3 regions of the Roseibium salinum genome follow, and region 2 is predicted to be linked to each of the others. Evidence: riboswitches for the same ligand, from Rfam matches in the RefSeq annotation. Region 2 holds a riboswitch; each other region holds the start of a gene.
The links. A riboswitch is a leader RNA that binds a small molecule or an ion and turns the genes downstream of it on or off. The one in region 2 is predicted to bind thiamine pyrophosphate.

Region 1 (6,142 bases), 2.6 Mb from region 2:
GGCCAGCGCCACCATATAGTGAAAGGCGGGAATGCCCTTGCGATGGCAGGCAAGTGCGGTCGCCCGCGGGCTGTGGCAATGGACGACGGCTCCGCAAGCCGGTTTCGCCAGATAGAAATCCAGATGCATCCGCCATTCTGAAGAAGGCAGGATATCGCCCCGGTAACAGCCTTCCAGATCCAGCGCGACGATCCTGTCTTCGCTCAGGACTTCATAGGGCGTGCCCGAAGGTGTCAGCAGGAACCCGGAACTGGTGCGCGCGCTGACATTGCCGGAAGTTCCCTTTGTCAGTCCGAGCCGGGTAAACGCGCGCGCGGTTTCGATGATTTCGCGGCGCAGCTCCGCACTGTCGTCTGGAAAGAGAGGTTTTTCGGGCATTTGTGTTTTCACAGGTCAAAACTTTGGAAGCCGGATCCGACAGATCACGGAACAGGCGCCTAGATGACAGACATCCGGCTGTGTTTTCAAGAGACTGGCCGGATAAAACCTGAGGAGCGGAGCGGAAAGGGCTTGAACGGCGGACTTTCCCACGCCCCTCGTTTTGAAGATGCCGGAATCTCGCGGTCTACCGGTCGGGAAGGGGAATAAAGTCTTCCGCATCCCCCGGCACCGTGTCGAACCGGCCCAGGCGCCAGTCTTCCTTGGCCTGCTCGATACGCTCCTTTGAGGAAGAGACGAAGTTCCACCAGATGTAGCGGCGGCCGTCCATCGGCGCGCCGCCGAGGACAACGAACCGGGCCGGATCGGGCGAGGTGTTCTCGATCACCAGATGGTCTCCCGGTTTGAAGACCAGCAGCTGCGCCGGATCGAAGCTTTGCCCGGCAATGCTGATGCGGCCGGAAACCGTATAAAGGCCGCGCTCTTCCCAACCGGCGTCGAGAGGAACCTTCGCGCCCGGTTCGAGAGAGATGTCGGCGTAAAACAGCTCCGAAGCCGTAGTGACCGGCGCCTTGTGACCGTAGAGCTCGCCGGCGATCAGTTTGACAGAGGCGCCCTTGTCGGCGAATTGCGGTTGTTCCTCCGTGCCGAAATGCTGGAAGGCCGGCGCGCCTTCTTCCAGGTGTTTGGGCAGCGCGACCCAGCTCTGTAGGCCGAAGAGCGGACGAGTCGAAAGCTTGCGCTCCGCCCGCTCACGCTCTGAATGGACAATGCCCTTGCCGGCACTCATCCAGTTGAGGGCGCCCGGCGCAATGGCGATTTCCGTGCCGAGGCTGTCGCGATGATAGAGCTCGCCCTCGAAAAGGTAGGTCACGGTTGCCAGGCCGATATGCGGGTGCGGGCGCACGTCAATGCCGCCGCCGACCAGAAGCTCGGCCGGTCCCATCTGATCGAAGAAGATAAACGGGCCCACCATCCGGCGCCTTGCCGAGGGCAGCGCGCGGCGCACGGAAAAGCCGCCGAGATCCGACGTTCTTGGAACGATAATGGTCTCGATCGGGTCACAGCTTGCAGCGTTCCCCGGAATGGGATCCGGACAATTCAACCAGCTCATCTGCCTCTCCTCGACTTGTATTTGACTTCATTAGATTGGGTGGAACGGCAGGAGATGTCCATTGAACAGTCCGTTTCCGGCTTCCCATTCGCGTTGGACGGAGGTGACCCATCGCGAGCCGCCGCATCATCTGACCGTCTACCGGCTGCAGAGCCGTGCAGAGGTCGGGGCTTTTCTGGCCGGCTTGAGTCCCTAGATATGGAGAGAGGCCGCCGGATCACCCGGCAATGGCACCTTGACAGGTTGCTTGCACTGGCGGCACAAGGTGATTTCACCCGGGGTGCCCCGAAAGGGGCTGAGATACTGCTGGGCGCGATCCGGTCGTGCAGCGCAGGGACCCGAAGAACCTGATCCAGGTCATGCTGGCGAAGGGATGGTGTTTGCCAGAACCGGCAGGTCCCCGACACGGGCGCACGGTCACACCTCATCCCGCACCGGTATGACGAAGCCAGGCAAAGCGTCGAGTGACTTTGCGGGAGATATCCGGAGTGCATACAGCCCGACTTCTGACATTTGCCCGTGCGGCGGCCCGGCCCGCGACCGCTAGAGGCATTTCATGAGAGTGCTGATCCGGGGCGCTGGAGTGGCCGGGCTGACGCTGGCCCGGGAACTCTCCAGGCGCGGTGCGAAAGTCATTGTGGTCGAGAAAAACAAGGACCTTGGCGGCAGCGCTTCCTGGCTCGCCGGTGGCATGCTGGCGCCCTGGTGCGAGCGAGAAAACGCGGAAGAGGACGTACTCACATACGGCAAGACGTCCTTGGACTGGTGGTCGGATGCCGTGCCCGGTCACGTCGTGCGGCACGGAACGCTTGTGGTGGCGCCGCCGCGCGATACGGCCGAGCTCGGCCGGTTCGCGGCTCGCACCACCGGTCACAACTGGCTGGACGGACACGGTATCGCGGCGCTGGAACCGGATCTGGAGGGGCGGTTTTCAAAGGCGCTGTTCTTTCCGGGCGAAGCGCATCTCGACCCGAGAAGAGCCCTGAGCTGCCTTAAGGCGAAGCTGGTCGAAAGAGGTGTCCGGTTTATCTTCGACGGAGAGGCGGCCTCGATCGCTGCCGATTTCACCGCCGATTGTACGGGCATGGCTGCAAGGGACCCGGATCTGCGAGGCGTTCGAGGGGAAATGCTGATCCTGCATGCGCCCGACGTTGCGCTGTCCCGTCCCGTGCGTTTTCTGCATCCGCGCATTCCCGTTTACGTGGTGCCGCGGGAGGGAAATCATTTCATGGTCGGGGCGACCATGATCGAAAGCGACGATACCGGACCGATCAGTGCCCGTTCCGCAATGGAACTGCTCAACGCTGCCTACAGTCTCCACCCGGCCTTTGCCGAGGCAAAGATCGTAGAGACGGGAACCGGCGTTCGTCCGGCCTATTCCGACAATCTGCCGCGCATTGTCCGGTCGGGACGGACATTGTCGCTCAACGGTCTTTACCGGCACGGCTTCCTGCTGTCGCCCCATTATGCCGAAGAGGCCACCAATCAGATCCTTTCTTTCTCAAAGGAGAACGACCTTGAAGCTCACCATTAACGGCCAGGAGCAGGAAGTTTCCAGCGAGACGCTGGCCGCATTGCTCGACGAACTGGCCTACGATCACGAGTTTCTGGCCACAGCCCGCAACAGCGACCTTGTTGCCGCGGAAGACAGGGCAGATTGCCCGCTGGCGGAAGGTGACCGGATCGAGATTCTGTCGCCGATGCAGGGAGGCTGAGCGCCATGGTTGAATTCTACGGCGAGAAAGTCTCCTCGCGCTTTTTGCTCGGCACAGCGCAGTATCCGTCGCCGAAAGTTCTGGCGGATGCGGTAAGGGGCTCGGGGGCCGAAATCCTGACCGTTTCGCTGCGCCGGGAAACGGCGGGAAACGGGGCCGGCGGCAAGTTCTGGGAGCTCATCCGCGAATTGAATGTGCGGGTGCTGCCGAATACCGCCGGATGCCACTCCGCAAAGGAGGCCGTCACAACCGCCAAAATGGCGCGGGAGCTGTTCGGGACCGACTGGATCAAGCTGGAAGTCATCGGACATCACGACAGCCTGCAGCCCGACGTCTTCGCGCTCGTCGAAGCCGCTCGCATTCTGACGGAAGACGGTTTCAAGGTGTTTCCCTATACGACGGAAGACATCATCGTCGGCGAAAAGCTGCTGGAGGCTGGCTGCCAGGTGCTGATGCCGTGGTGCGCGCCGATCGGTTCGGCAAGAGGCCCGGTGAATCCGGATGCCTTGAGGGCTTACCGGGCGCATTTTCCCGGCATTCCCCTTGTGGTCGACGCGGGTCTGGGCAGGCCCTCGCATGCGGCGCAGGTTCTGGAACTGGGCTTCGACGCGGTGCTGCTGAACACGGCCGTTGCGAAGGCCGGCAATCCGGTTGTGATGGCGGAAGCCTTTGCCAGAGCCATCGAGGCCGGCCGTCTTGCCTATGAAGCGCAACCGCTCGAGCCGCGCGACATGGCAGTCCCTTCCACCCCTGTTATCGGCATGGCGGTATTTGAATGAAACTCGACCCGTTTTACCTGATCGTCGACAGCTCCGAATGGATCTCACGGCTGATACCGCTCGGCGTCAAGCTTGTGCAACTGCGGATCAAGGACAAGCCGGAGGCTGAGCTCCGCAAGGAAATCGCCGCGTCCAGAACGATCTGCGAAGACCATGGCTGCCAGCTTGTCGTCAACGACTACTGGCAGCTCGCCATCGACGAAGGCTGCGACTTCGTCCATCTCGGCCAGGAAGACCTTGCGGATGCCGATACCGGTGCGATCCGAAAAGCCGGCCTTCGTCTGGGCGTGTCGACCCATGACGGAGACGAACTGGACGCCGCGCTTGCCGCCTGTCCGGACTACGTCGCGCTGGGCCCGGTCTATCCGACCGTTCTGAAAAAGATGAAATGGGCGCCGCAGGGCGTCGAGAAGATCGGCAAATGGAAGCGCGCGGTCGGCGGTCTGCCGCTCGTCGCCATAGGCGGCCTCAAGCCGGAACGGCTGCCGGGCGTCTTCGAAAACGGCGCGGACAGTGCCGCCGTCGTCACCGACATTACGCTCAATCCGGATCCGGAATCCCGGACGAGGGAGTGGATTTCCGCAACGCAGAAGTGGCGGTAGGGGCAGGGGCTGAAGGGCCCCCTGCGATCGTGGCCCTATCCGAACATCATACGGTCTTGCGCGACCTGGTCGCGCAGGAAATCCTGGACCGCTGCCACATTGCGCAAGGGGCGCGAGCTTTCGTGGGTGACCATCCAATAGGCGCGGCGGAGCTTGATGTCAGGCATGACAGGCACAAGGAGCGGGTGCGCGCGCGCGATGAAATCGTGCAGGATACCGATGCCTGCGCCTGCGCGAACGGCTTCGGTCTGGCCAAGCGCGGAAGCGATCTCGAACCGGGCCGACCAGTCCCTGGTGATCTCCGTGCCGTAATTGAGCGAGGGGGAATAGACAAGATCTTCCACGTACCCGATCAGATCGTGTGCGCTTAAATCGCCTGGCTGTTCAGGCATGCCGCGTTTTTCCAGATAGCCTTTCGAGGCATAGAGGCCGAGCGCATAATCCACCAGCTTGCCGGCCACGAGACGGCCGGTGTCCGGACGGTCGATCGTCACCGCTATGTCCGCTTCGCGTCTGGACAGCGAGAAGGAGCGCGGGACCGGCACCAGCTGGACCGTAAGGCCCGGGTGTCTTTCGGTCAGCTTTCCAAGGCGCGGCGCAAGATAGGCAACGCCGAAGCCGTCCGGTGCTCCGATGCGGACCGTGCCGCTGACGCCGGGGGTGTCGCCGCCCAGGTCCGCCTCCGCCGCAACGGCCTCCGCTTCCATCCGCTCCGCCCGCTCGAAAAACCGGCTGCCGCCTTCGGTCAAAATGCAGCCGGATGTGGAACGGTCGAAGAGACGTGTCCCGAGGCTCTCTTCCAGAGCTGTCAGCCGGCGGGCGACCGTTGCGTGGTTCACGCCAAGCCGCCGTGCCGCGGCAAGGATCTGACCGGTGCGGGCAATGGCGAGAAAAATGCGAATGTCGTCCCAGTTCATGCTGTTGGGTTCCCTAATCAGAGAAGAGCCGGATCGCTCACTCCGCAACGCTCGGTCCCGCCGCCCTCATCAGGGATGACAACACGGGCCGTGTTTGAGAAGCTGAGCGAAAATGATGTGCCATAACTATAAAAAATGCACAACGGCTCCGGAATACTGGAGCTTGTTTGTAGCAAAAATAAAAGTCAGAAAGGATGCAGTTTTGAATGCGGTCAGTCGATCCGTATTGCTCAGAGCTGATGGGAGAAACGCACATGCAGAAAATCGGTCATTTCATTGGCGGCAAGCACGTGGAGGGCACGTCCGGCCGCTACGCCGACGTCTACAATCCGGCAACCGGCGAAGTTCAGGCACAGGTGGCCCTGGCCAGCCAGGCCGAAATGGATGCCGCAATTGCCAATGCCGCGGCCGCACAGCCGGCCTGGGCGGCCACCAACCCGCAGCGCCGCGCTCGCGTGATGATGAAGTTCGTCGATCTTCTGAACCGCGACATGGACAAGCTCGCCGAAGCGCTTTCCCGTGAACACGGCAAAACGCTCCCGGACGCAAAGGGCGACGTGATCCGCGGCCTGGAAGTGGCCGAGTTCTGCATCGGTGCGCCGCATCTGCTCAAGGGTGAATTCACCGAAGGCGCGGG
Region 2 (6,142 bases):
CGAACGCATCGACTATCTGCCGGCCTCGCAAGGGGCGCAGGAGCGGGTCGTGCCGGTTTACGAGTCGCTGCCGGGTTGGAAGGAATCGACCGAAGGCGCGCGGACCTGGGCGGACCTGCCGGCGCAGGCGATCAAATATGTGCGCCACGTGGAGGAGCTTATCGGTGCGCCGGTGGCAATTCTTTCCACCAGTCCGGAACGTGATGACACAATTCTTGTGCAGAATCCTTTCCAGGATTGAGATCTGCGGCGATAGAAGGCCAATAATTGAAGCTGACAGGCGCGTTGCGAGATCACGATGGCTTGGCCGGGTATTCTCAATTGCGCTTGTCCGCGTCGATCAGATAACTACGTAACGGGACAAGAGTACTGGAAGGTTCGCTGTTTGAACGGGATTTTTCGAAGAAATAGCGCCGGTCTTCAAAAACTTGCTATAAGCCTGACTATGACCCGAAATCTCAGGCCAGCAGATCCGATCCTTGCAGTTGGCCGGTAGGCAGGAAGATGGCTGATTATTATTCGATTCTGAAGAAAACGATCGCGTCTTTGCCGGAAAGCAATGGTGCTGCCCGCCGGAGTGTGTACAGCCGCGCGCGCAACGCCATTGTCAATCAACTCAAAGCCTACGAACCGCCGCTGTCGCCTTCCGAAATCACCGCCGAACAGCTCCGCCTGGAAGAGGCGATCCGCAAGGTGGAAGCGGAAGCAGCCCGGGAAAGCCTCGGCCTGGGCCCGGCAGCCCCCAGGGTGGAGCCGCCCGTGGCGCGGCCTGCCGCTGCCGCGCCCGCGGAAGACGAGGCCGAGGTCGCAGCCGAGCCGGCCCATGAACCCGCGCCTGAGGGCGAGGAGGAGGCTCCGTCTGACGAGGATGTCCCTTCACCGCTGAAAGACACGCTTTCGGAAGCGCAATCGCTCGGCACGGCCGCCACCCAGGCCGTCCAGAGCACCAGGGAGGCCGCTGATCCTTCGCTCGAGCAGCCTTCGGTGGATACATCGCCAGAGCGCCGCGAACCGTCCTTTGGAAGCCAGGCGCCTCATGAAGACGACAGTCTTTTTGAACCGGAAGATGGTCAGCAAGCAGCAACCGAAACGTCGCGCTACGGCGACGCCGAGCTGGCGGCCGCAAAAGAGAGCTTCAGGAAAAACGGCCGGTCGAAACGCCCGAGCGCTTCGGAGGCCTTGAGGGACGGCGCCGGCAACCGCATCCTTCCGATCGTGATCGCGGCCGTCCTGTTGTTGGCGGTTCTGGGCGCCGGCGCCTATTTCTTCCTCGCGCCCGAAGGACAGTTCACCGCCAACAGGACGGGCGAGACGTCCGAGACGTCTCAGACGACCTCACCCGCCGATGAGCCGGTGGATGAACCGGCGGAGGTGGGCACTGCGGACGGTACGGCCGGAGAGCCGGTGAAGAATAGCGACCGGTTGCTGAGCGACAGCGAAGGGGAGGTGGTTGCACCGGACGCGCGGTCCGTCACCACGACCCTGATTACACCTGAGGAGGCTGAACCGAAGCCCGCCCAACCTTCCATCGTCACCAATATCGAAGGAGACGATGCGCCCGCTGACGCCGAAGCGCCGGCCGGGGAAACCGCATCGGAGCCCGGCGACGGTGAACCGCTCGCCGTTCCGGAAGGCAACCTGGCGGCGATCGCGCCCGAGGAAACCACGCCGTCCGATCCTTCCGTCGGGCTTGAGGAAGGGGCTCAACGCTCGATCCTCTATGAGGAGGGGGATGAAAGCGGAGGGGCCGGCACGGCTTCTCAGGGCGCCGTTGTCTGGACGCTCGAGGAAGAGACCAATCTCGACGGCAAGGCGCAGGCGGTTCTGAGTGCATCGGTCGAAATCCCCGAACGCGACGTGAAGGTCGATATCCGGATCAAGCCGAATGACGACACGTCCCTGCCGGCCAGCCATCTCGTTGAGATCAAGTACGAGTTCCCTGATAGCTTTGCCTCCGGCGATGTCGTCAACGTTCCCGGCCTTGTCATGAAACCGACGGAAGAGGCACGCGGCGATGCGTTGATCGGAGCCTCGGTGAAAGTCTCTCCGGGCTTCTTCTGGATCGCGCTTTCCAATCTGCCGAACGAACAGCAGCGCAACCTCGCCCTTTTGCGTGAGCGTGGCTGGATCGACATTCCCATGCTCTACGAGAACGGCAAACGCGGGATCCTGACCATCGAAAAGGGTTCGGCCGGCGAGAATGTAGTCGAACAGGCCCTTTCCTCTTGGCAGGCCGGCTGACACCTCAAGATTGAAAAGCCGCCATCCGGCGCCTCGGTTTTCTGACGAAGTACCTCCTTTCCATCGTCATCCCGGCCAAGCGCAGCGCGAGCCGGGACCGGAGAGCCACTAGCATTCGCGTTATCGCCGATAGACATCGGCTCACCGATCCCGGGTCTCCGCTTCGCTGCGCCCGGGATGACGATCCGAAGATCCGCCTGGACCGCCATCCGGCGGCTTGCATTTTTCGGCCGGGCAGGGCATGTTCCGGCTTGGTCCGAGGGGTGCTCCCATTGTGGAGCTGAGATGGCGCAAGCGCCGAACCCTTAGAACCTGATCCGGGTCATGCCGGCGAAGGGACGGAATCCTTAGCCTATTCCCGGATCTCCAATGTCACGTTCGGCACGTCCGAAGACGGGAGATCCTATGCGTTTGTGCCTGCCATCGCGGCGGCATCTGCACATGCAGATACCGTTCGCCGGAACGGAAGCCTCAAAGGCCTTTCAGTCGGTCTGGGAGGCGCCATGAAGGCGTTCCTTGCCATCCTCCTGAAATTCCTGGCCGGCACCGGCGCTGCCCTGGGCATCTGGGGCCTGTTGGTCGCGGTCCTGCAGCCGCCGTCCTTCATGCTTCCCGGGCCGGTGGACGTGCTGCTTGCCTTTCCCAAACATGCCGGTTTCCTGCTGCACCATGCGGGGATCACGGCCCTGGAAACCGTGCTCGGATTTGCACTCGGCGTCACGTCCGGGGCGCTTCTGGCGATATCCGTCTGGCTGTTTCCGCTGGCCGGGCGGGTGATCATGCCGCCGATCCTGGTGACGCAGGCCTTGCCGGTTTTCGCCATCGCACCGGTGCTGGTGCTCTGGCTGGGCTTCGGCATGTCCTCGAAAATCGTCATGGCCATACTGGTGATCTTCTTCACGGTCACCTCGACCGTCTATGACGGGCTGCGGCGGACCGAAACCGGCCTCAAGGACCTGGCTCGCCTTTACGGCGTGCCCAGGCACAAGGAGCTTTGGATCTTCCGTCTCCCCTCCGCCTTGCCCGCCTTTGCGTCCGGCCTGCGCGTTGCCGCCGTTTTTGCCCCGATGGGCGCGGTGGTCGGCGAGTGGGCCGGAGCCAAGGGCGGGCTGGCTTTCATCATGTTGCAGGCCAATGCGCGCGGCAATGCCAATCTCCTGTTTGCCGCCGTCATCCTGCTCGCGCTGATGGTGCTGGCCATGCGCTACGCCGTCGAACATCTCACCCGAATTCTCGTCCCCTGGCAGGTCGAAGACTGACCGCCGCCTCAATTTCTGGAGGATTGAATGAAAAAGACACTGCTATCCCTGACGGTTGCCGCCGGTCTGCTCGCCAGCACCCCGCTTCAAGCCGCGGAAAAGCTGACCGTGCTCCTGGACTGGTTCACTAATCCCGACCATGCTCCGGTCATCACCGCGCAGACCATGGGTTTCTTCGAAGCCGAGGGCCTTGACGTGGAACTGGTCGAACCTGCCGACCCGGCCATGCCCCCGAAACTCGTTGCCGCAGGGCAGGGGGATATCGCCATCTCCTACCAGCCGACGCTGCATGCCCATATCGAGGAAGGCCTGCCCCTGATGCATATCGGCACGCTGGTGGAAACGCCGCTCAACTCGCTGATCGTTCTGAAGGACGGTCCGATCAAGGAATTGAAGGACCTGAAGGGCAAGACGATCGGGTTTTCCGTGTCCGGTTTCGAAGATGCCATGCTCGGACAGATGCTGCGCTCGGTTGATCTCACGATCGACGATGTCGAACTCATCAACGTGAATTTCGCTCTGTCTCCGGCGCTCATGTCGGGCCAGGTGGATGCGGTCATCGGCGCCTACCGCAATTTCGAGCTGACGCAGATCGAGATCGAAGGCAAGGAAGGCAAGGCCTTCTTCCCGGAGGAAAACGGCGTGCCGGTCTTCGATGAGCTCATCTATGTGGTGAACAAGGACAAGGTCGACGATCCGCGCTATGCCAGGTTCCTGGCAGCGGTCGAGGCGGCGACGATCTACCTGACCAACCATCCGGAGCAAGCCTGGAACGCCTTCATCGAGGCCTATCCGCATCTCAATGACGAATTGAACAAACGCGCCTGGGCGGACACGCTGCCGCGCTTTGCCAAGCGCCCCGCAGCGCTCGACAAGGGACGCTATCAGCGCTTTGCCGAGTTCATGGCCGAGGCCGGCCTCATCAGCAAGGTCGTGCCGGTCGAAAGCTACGCCATCGAAATCAGGTGAGCGAGGCGGGCGCCGGAAAACGAAAAACGCCGAAGCCCATATAGGCTCCGGCGCTTTCGGGCAACCTGCTAGGTTCCGGACGTCAGGCTGCCGGTTGTTCCATGGAACGGGCGCTGTTGCGCACGGCCTTTTGAACCTTTTCGAAGGCGCGGACTTCGATCTGGCGCACGCGTTCGCGGCTGACGCCGAATTCGCCGGACAGATCCTCCAGCGTCATCGGGTCCTCGGAGAGCCGGCGGGCCTCGAAAATGCGGCGTTCGCGTTCATTGAGGACATCCATGGCGTCGCTCAGGAGCTTGCGGCGCATGTCCAGCTCCTCCTGATTGGCCAGCATGGTTTCCTGGCTTTCGCTCTCGTCGACGAGCCAATCCTGCCATTCGCCGGCGTCCGCTTCCGCACGCACCGGGGCGTTGAGGCTGGCGTCGCCGCCGAGGCGGCGGTTCATGGAGATGACCTCGTCCTCGGACACGCCGAGGCGGGTCGCGATTTCAGACACCTGATGCGGCTTCAGGTCGCCCTCGTCCAGCGCCTGGATCTTGCCCTTCAGACGGCGCAGATTGAAAAACAGCCGTTTCTGGTTTGCGGTGGTGCCCATTTTGACGAGCGACCAGGACCGCAGGATATATTCCTGAATGGCGGCCTTGATCCACCACATCGCATAGGTCGCGAGCCGGAAACCCTTGTCCGGCTCAAAGCGCTTGACCGCCTGCATCAGGCCGACATTGCCTTCGGAGACGACTTCGCCGATCGGCAGGCCGTAGCCGCGGTACCCCATGGCGATCTTGGCGACGAGCCGCAGGTGGGAATTGACGAGGCGCTCTGCCGCTTCAGGGTCTTCATGCTCCTTGTAGCGCTTGGCGAGCATGTACTCTTCCTGCGGCTGCAGCATGGGAAACTTGCAGATCTCATCCAGATAGCGGCTGAGGCCGCCTTCCCCGGCAGTGAGCATCGGTACGTTCTGGGCCATAACATGCACCCCCTTTCGTCAAACTGCGTCCCCAGGCTCCGGGTGCCCCGCGAAATTCGCGCAAGCGAGCCGTTTCGGAGTTAAGGCGGACGCACAATAGTGTCCGTTCAGGCACACAAGATCTCCTAATATAGGTCGGAATTTGCCGATTGCATGACTGAAAAACGAAATAGGATCCTAAAAGTTTCGTAATGCAGACAAAAGATTTTCGAAATCCGGGGGGGTCTGGCTCTCGAAACGCAAAGTTTTACCGCTAACCGGGTGTTCGAAGACAAGCAGTCCCGCGTGAAGCGCCTGCCTGCCGAAATTCGCGACAAGGCCCTTGAGCGGCTCTTCAAGCCGGTTCGCCTTGGTCTTGAACCCGGAGCCGTAATCACTGTCGCCGATCAGGGGATGGCCGATATGGGCCATATGGACGCGGATCTGGTGGGTGCGGCCGGTCTCCAGGCGGCATTCCATCAGGGAGGCCAGGGCCGGCTCGCCGGCATGGCTGAACCGTTCCTTCACCTGCCAATGGGTGATGGCGCGGCGGCCGGCGGTTTTCACGACGGCGATCTTCTGCCGGTTGGTGTGCGAGCGGGCCAGATTGGCGTCGATCGTGCCCTTCAGGCTGGCAGGAGCGCCCCAGACAAGCGCTAAATAGGCCCGTTCCAGCGGCCCGGTGCGGCCATGGTCGGCGAACTGCGCGGCAAGCCCGCTGTGCGCC
Region 3 (6,142 bases), 3.8 Mb from region 2:
GCAACATTTGCAACCAGAGATAGTGCTATCGTTGTAGAGGTAAGTAGTACCGACTTGTTGACTGCCCACGACATATAGTTTCCTCCCATCCCGAGCCACCGGATGTTTCAAGTGATCTGGGAACAGGTTTTTCAGAAAACCGGCCCATTTCAAGGCCATAATGGGCTGTGGACGTTGGCGTGAAACCATGCTGCATTGCAATATATCGAGTATTCCGAGAGTCCGGTCCTAGGCCGGCTCAGCAAAACAGAGAAAAAGCGCCCCTGCGGCGCCTGTTTGTCACGGCACTGACACATGCTGGCTCTTTTGCCTAAAAAACAGGCAAAATTGCCCACACCTTCCGATAACGTAAATATGCTCCCGAACGTTGCGGCGATGCCACACGTCTCGTTGGGGAACATGCATGGACTGCGGGATGGATTCGCGGCGCCGGGCCGCTGACGCGAGACGCTCAGGCGGCCCTCCATGGGGTTCAACCACCCTGCGGAGCCCGACTGCAGTACATGTGCCGCAGCCGTGAAGAGTGCCGATTGCAAGGGGCCCGGGTTGTAGAGATCAGCCCCTGCCGTCCCGAGCCTCCATGAAGCGGCGCATGGCGATCTCGCTCCAGGGAGCCAGCCGCTCTCGTGCCGCAGTGTTGCTCTCGTAGATGCGCATGCTGATCGAATTCTTCTCCGCAAGTTCCCCCAGCACGATCGCCGCGTTTTCCCGCAAGGCGTTCAGAACGTCGTCCGGATAGTTCTTGATGGTGACGCCGTCCTCTTCCCGGAGCAGCTTCAGGCTGCCGGCGTTCTCCCAGTTGCTTTCCGCCAGCGACCGGGCGTTTTCGGCCCGGCAGGCCTCCAGAACGATGATACGCAGCTCTTCCGGCAGGCCGTCCAGGGCGACTCGGTTGAAGATCGCCTCGCCGGTGCCGTTCGGTTCGTGGAACCCCGGCGTGTAGTAGGACTTGGCGACCTTGTGAAAGCCCATGGCGCGGTCGGACCACGGACCGAGGAATTCGGTCGCATCGAGGACGCCCGATTGCAGCGCCTGGAACAACTCGCCCGGCGGAAGGCCGACCGGCGTCGCGCCGAGCCGGCGCATCACCTCGCCGCCAAGCCCCGGCATGCGGATTTTCAAGCCCTTCAGGTCCGCCAGGCTGTTGACCTCTTTCCGGAACCAGCCGCCCATCTGAACGCCCGTATTGCCGGCCATGACGGGTTTCAGGCCGAACGGGGCATAGAGCTCGTCCCAGAGCGACTGTCCGCCGCCCTGCTCGATCCAGGCGATGTGCTCATGGGGCAGAAGCCCGAACGGGATTGCAGTGAAAAAGACCGAAGCAGGTATCTTGCCCTGCCAGAAGAACGAGGCCGTATGGGCCATCTGGGCGGTGTTGCCGGAGACGGCTTCGAAAACGCCGAGCGCCGGCACCAGCTCGCCCGCGGCAAAAAGGCGGATGCGGAACAGCCCGCCGGACATCATCTCGACCTGGTTGGCAATCCGCTGCGCGGTCACGCCGGGCCCCGGCAGGTTCTTTGGCCAGGACGTCACCATCTTCCACTCGATGGTCGCCTTGTCCTCCTGCGCGACGGCCGGTGCGGCCAGAGCCGCGCCACCGGCCGCGACCGACGCACCGAGGAGCTTTCTCCGGCTCATCAGCCTGGTCTTTTGTGAAGTCCCGTCAGGCATGTCACTTACTCCAGAAGCGATGGAAATGGTGAACCGGCCCGTGACCGGCGCCGATATCAAGCTGATCGGCGGCGACAATCGCGGCATGAATATAGGCCTTCGCCTCCCCGATCGCACCCTGCAGATCCAGTCCCTTGGCGAGGCCGGCGGCAATTGCGGACGACAGGGTGCAGCCGGTGCCATGGGTATTGCGGGTGTCGATGCGTTTTTCGCGCAGCCATACGGCATTGCCGCCGCCATCCAGGAACAGGTCCGCGCACTCCGCACCCGAGCCGTGCCCCCCTTCAGCAGGACCGACCTTGCACCCAGACGTAAAAGCCGCTCCGCCTGCGCCTGCATTTCCGTCTCGCTGGCGGCAACCTCGCACTCCAGGATCCTTGCAGCTTCGTGCAGGTTCGGCGTAATGACATCGGCAAGCGGTATCAGGATGGCAATCAGTCCCTCCACGGCGCTGTCGGCAAGCAGGGGGTCTCCAGAGGCGGCAACCATCACGGGGTCCAGCACCACTGGCCCGGTCGCATGGGCCTCCAGGCCCTCGGCGACCGTTTCGATGATGTCGATGCGCGACAGCATGCCGATCTTGGTCGCATTCACCTTCAGATCGGAGAAGACCGCATCCATCTGCGCCCGGACGAAGTCCGGCGGCAGGTCATGAATGGCGGTGACCCCGAGCGTGTTCTGTGCGGTCAGGGCGGTCAGAACGCTGGCGCCGTAGACGCCGTTTGCTGAAAAGGTCTTGAGGTCGGCCTGTATCCCGGCACCGCCGCCGGAATCCGACCCTGCAATGGTCACCGCGATCGCGGTCATGGGTATCTCCTTTTATGAAAACCGAACAGCCTCACGCCCTGAGCCGGGCTTTTATGTCGTCCAGGCTCATCACGTAGAGAGCGTCGAGCAGTTCCGGCACCAGGGTTCCGGGCCCCCTGGCGCGCCCGGCCGCGATCTCGCCGGCAATGTTGAACACCGACAGGCCGCAGGCGGCGGCCAGCGCCGTATCGGTCTCGACACTTGCAAAGGCCGAAAGAACCGCGCCGCCGGCACATCCTGTCGCGGTCACTCGTGCCATCAGCGGGTGCCCGTTCATCAGCCTGAAATCCTCTGCCCTGCCCTCGATCCTGTCTTCCGGCCCCGTCACGGCAAGAACCGTTCCGGCGGCAATCAGCTCTTCAGCGTTGGCTCTTTCGGGAAACAGCGCTTCCAATTCCTGTTCGTTCAGCCGCACCAGATCCGGCCCGCGGGCAATGAGGTCACGGGCATAGGTGCAGCGGACAGGCGACCGGTTGACGAAAACCGGATCGATGCTCACCGGGCGGCCCGCCGTCCTTGCAGCATCGAAGGCAAGCGGAATGGCCTCGCGCCGCGCCTCGTCCAGAGTGCCGAGATTGATCAGCAAGGCATCCGCGCCCGCCACGAAGGCCGCGACTTCTTCCCGGGCAAACGTCATGGACGGAACAGCGCCCAGCGCCAGCAGGACGTTGGCGGTAAAGCTCTGCGCAACGGCATTTGTGATCGCGTGAACGCGGGGTGTCTTGTGGCGGACGCGCTCCAGCAGATCGAAAACCGTCTCTGCCGTAAGGGTGCGGGTGGACGCGGCAACGCTGATGGTCATCCGGCACCTCCTGAACGGGCCGGAGCGCGGGAGGTCCGCCGAGACGATCGCGAGGCACCGGGCGTCTTTTTGAACGTCATCTCAAATCCCTCCGCCGGTACAAGCCGGATCAGGTTCAAGGAGTTGGCCACCCGCCTCTCAGCCCGGTCGACGATCGCCGGGCACCCCCATGAGACGGCTGCACTGCTAGCAAGGCTGGCTGCTGAATGCAAGTCCCGCGGATCGACGCGGAGCCTCGGCAATTGACTGCGGCAATCAGATGGGCGATGTCGTTGAAACCAGATTTGCAACGTCCAACCGTCCGGAGCGCCGCATGACACCGTTTTTCGTGATGATCAAATGCCAGCTGGGCAAGACCTACCAGGTCGCCAATGCGATCGCCGACGCGGAGATTGCGTCCGAAGTCTATTCCACCAGCGGCGACTATGATCTCCTGGTGAAATTTTACGTCGAGGAAGGCGCCGATATCGGCCATTTCGTCAATGAGAAGGTGCACCCGATCGACGGCATCCAGGACACCAAGACCATCATTACCTTCAAGGCATTCTAACCCGCGTTTTTTCATTTATCCGGAGGCATTCCATGCGCTTTCTGAAGTCCGCCGTTTTCTCCCTCGCCCTCATGCTCCTGCCGGCGAGCGGGCCTGCATCCGCGCAAGGCATGCCGCCCGAACAGATCAAGCAGATCCTGGACCTCACAAAGGCCAACTGGGTAGCGTTCCGCGACTGGGAGGGTCAGGAACTGGTCTATTTCACCCATCTGGAATCCTGGAAATGCGGCATCGACTACGTCTTCTACGGCGTCAACGGCGGCCCGCTCGACCAGGAATGGGAACTGGACGAGTGCGATCCGGCCAACCCCAACGCGGTTCTGAAGGACAAGCCCTATATCGAGCGCCCGGCCGGCTCCACCCAGTCCGTCAGCGTACAGCTGGTCTTCCCCGACGGCTCGAAAAGCGCCCTCGAGACATTTGAGTACAAGCCGCAGTGAGGTCCACCGCCGGCGGGACCGTGGCCTGAAAAGCCAAATCGGCTTTTTCGTTCAGGACCTCGATGGCGATGAGGCGCGGCGCGCCTTGGTGCGGTCGAGGCCGAGCTTGTGTTCACGGTAGATGACGAAGACACCGGCCGCGATCACGATGGCGGCCCCGACGACCACTTCCGGAACGGGCGTTTCGGAAAAGATCAACCAGCCGACGATGATCGCCCACAGCATGTTGACGTAGTCGAACGGTGCGATGGTCGAGGCATCGGCGAAGCGATAGCTTTGCGTCAGCAGGATCTGGCCGACGCCGCCGGCAAGACCGATCAGGATCAGCAGGCCCGCCATCTCCAAATCCGGGATGATCCATGCCTGCCCCGGCAGCACAAACCCCAAAGGCACGGTCAACAGGGACATCACTGTCGATGCTCCGGCAAACCAGGTGACGATCGTCGAGGTCCGCTCCGTCTCGCACAATTTGCGCACGGCTATCATGGCCAGCGCCCCGAAGACGGCAGCGGCAAGACCCAGCAGCGCTCCCAGCGTCGCCGTGCTGTCCAGGTCTCCTTCGCCCAGATGCGGCGACAGGACCACCAGAATGCCCACGAACCCCACGACAACGGCGCTCCAGCGATAGATGCGCACCGGTTCGCCCAGGAGAAAGAAGGCCAGCACGACCACCACCAGCGGCGTCGCAAAGCCGATGGTCGTGGCATCCGGCAGGGGCAGCAGATAGAGCGCGGTGAAAGAGCAGACCATGGCCGAGAGCCCGATGGCCGACCGCGTCAGGTGCCCTTTCGGGTTCTTCGTCCGGAAGGCCAGTCCAAGTTCCCCGCGCAGGCCGACCATGAGCAGCACCGGAAACAGTCCGAAGAAATTGCGGGCGAACACCAGTTGTCCGATCGGCACGGTTTCGGCGGCAATCTTCAGCGAGGCTGCCATGACGAAAAAGATCAGCGTCGAGGCAAGTTTCAGTGAAATGCCGAGCAACGGGGCATGCCGGGTCATCCCGGCCGGTGCGGGCTGGGCGTTTGCTTCGGATCTGATGCCGGTCGTCATGATGCACTCGTCTGCTGGACCGGCATTTGAACCTTGTCCCGTGACCGCCGGACCGGAAAATCACGGGGAGCCGCAAAGTGCGCTCACGGCCGACATGGGCAGCCGTTTCGTGCGCGTGAAAATACAGATGAGAAGGAGATTTTTACACCAGAAGATTGAGTGAAGGCACGCCTACACCAATAACTAACCACTGCCTACTCGATGTTGTTGCCGTCCTCGTCCGTATATCTGCACGGGTTTCGAGATTAACCCGTCAAAATCTCTTCACAACTGTCTCAAAACCTGGCCGGGCCTCTCCCATTGAACCTGCGTCTACCTATAATCCCGGGAACTCCGATTCGAGAGGCAGTGCGCCATGTTCCGTTCGTTTTTCAAATCCCGCAAGTGGTTCCTGTGGGCCTGGGCGGGATCCGTCCTGATCCTGTGGGTGACCTGGTACAAGGTTCAATTGGACGTCGATATCAACGAATGGTTCGGTTCGTTTTACGACCTCATCCAGAGAGCCCTGGCGGAACCGGGAAGCATCACCTTCGACGAGTACATGGCGGAGCTGATGACGTTCTTCTGGATCGCCGCGCTCTATGTTGCCATTGCCGTGGTGCTGGATTTCTTCATCAAGCATTTCATCTTCCGCTGGCGAACCGCCATGAACGACTACTACATGGCTCACTGGCACGTCGTGCGCCATATCGAAGGGGCCTCTCAGCGCGTTCAGGAAGATACGATGCGGTTCGCCCGTATCATGGAGAGCCTTGGCGTATCGTTCATGCGATCGATCATGACTCTCATCGCGTTCCTCCCGCTTCTGTGGGACCTTTCGAG

Region 1: linked by a shared signal. The riboswitch ahead of thiO (glycine oxidase ThiO) and the one ahead of ON753_RS24155 (ABC transporter permease) in region 2 are both predicted to bind thiamine pyrophosphate.
Region 3: linked by a shared signal. The riboswitch ahead of thiM (hydroxyethylthiazole kinase) and the one ahead of ON753_RS24155 (ABC transporter permease) in region 2 are both predicted to bind thiamine pyrophosphate.

What each region holds. Positions count from the first base shown of each region.
Region 1 is NZ_JAPEVI010000003.1:1,586,070-1,592,211, reverse strand. Features, by position in the region: gene ON753_RS11925 (class II aldolase/adducin family protein) at 1-378, opposite strand, end outside; gene ON753_RS11920 (pirin family protein) at 566-1,492, opposite strand; TPP riboswitch at 1,759-1,884, shown strand; gene thiO (glycine oxidase ThiO) at 2,049-3,026, shown strand; gene thiS (sulfur carrier protein ThiS) at 3,010-3,207, shown strand; gene ON753_RS11905 (thiazole synthase) at 3,213-3,986, shown strand; gene ON753_RS11900 (thiamine phosphate synthase) at 3,983-4,588, shown strand; gene ON753_RS11895 (LysR family transcriptional regulator) at 4,624-5,505, opposite strand; gene ON753_RS11890 (CoA-acylating methylmalonate-semialdehyde dehydrogenase) at 5,760-6,142, shown strand, end outside.
Region 2 is NZ_JAPEVI010000003.1:4,208,706-4,214,847, forward strand. Features, by position in the region: gene ON753_RS24145 (adenylosuccinate synthase) at 1-241, shown strand, start outside; gene ON753_RS24150 (prolipoprotein diacylglyceryl transferase) at 505-2,241, shown strand; TPP riboswitch at 2,491-2,597, shown strand; gene ON753_RS24155 (ABC transporter permease) at 2,745-3,500, shown strand; gene ON753_RS24160 (ABC transporter substrate-binding protein) at 3,528-4,469, shown strand; gene rpoH (RNA polymerase sigma factor RpoH) at 4,552-5,436, opposite strand; gene ON753_RS24170 (RluA family pseudouridine synthase) at 5,614-6,142, opposite strand, start outside.
Region 3 is NZ_JAPEVI010000003.1:383,116-389,257, reverse strand. Features, by position in the region: gene ON753_RS06275 (OmpP1/FadL family transporter) at 1-74, opposite strand, end outside; partial or broken gene ON753_RS06270 (TRAP transporter substrate-binding protein) at 556-1,485, opposite strand; partial or broken gene thiD (bifunctional hydroxymethylpyrimidine kinase/phosphomethylpyrimidine kinase) at 1,673-2,478, opposite strand; gene thiM (hydroxyethylthiazole kinase) at 2,510-3,280, opposite strand; TPP riboswitch at 3,349-3,459, opposite strand; gene ON753_RS06255 (Lrp/AsnC ligand binding domain-containing protein) at 3,594-3,830, shown strand; gene ON753_RS06250 (hypothetical protein) at 3,863-4,270, shown strand; gene ON753_RS06245 (DMT family transporter) at 4,322-5,320, opposite strand; gene sbmA (peptide antibiotic transporter SbmA) at 5,676-6,142, shown strand, end outside.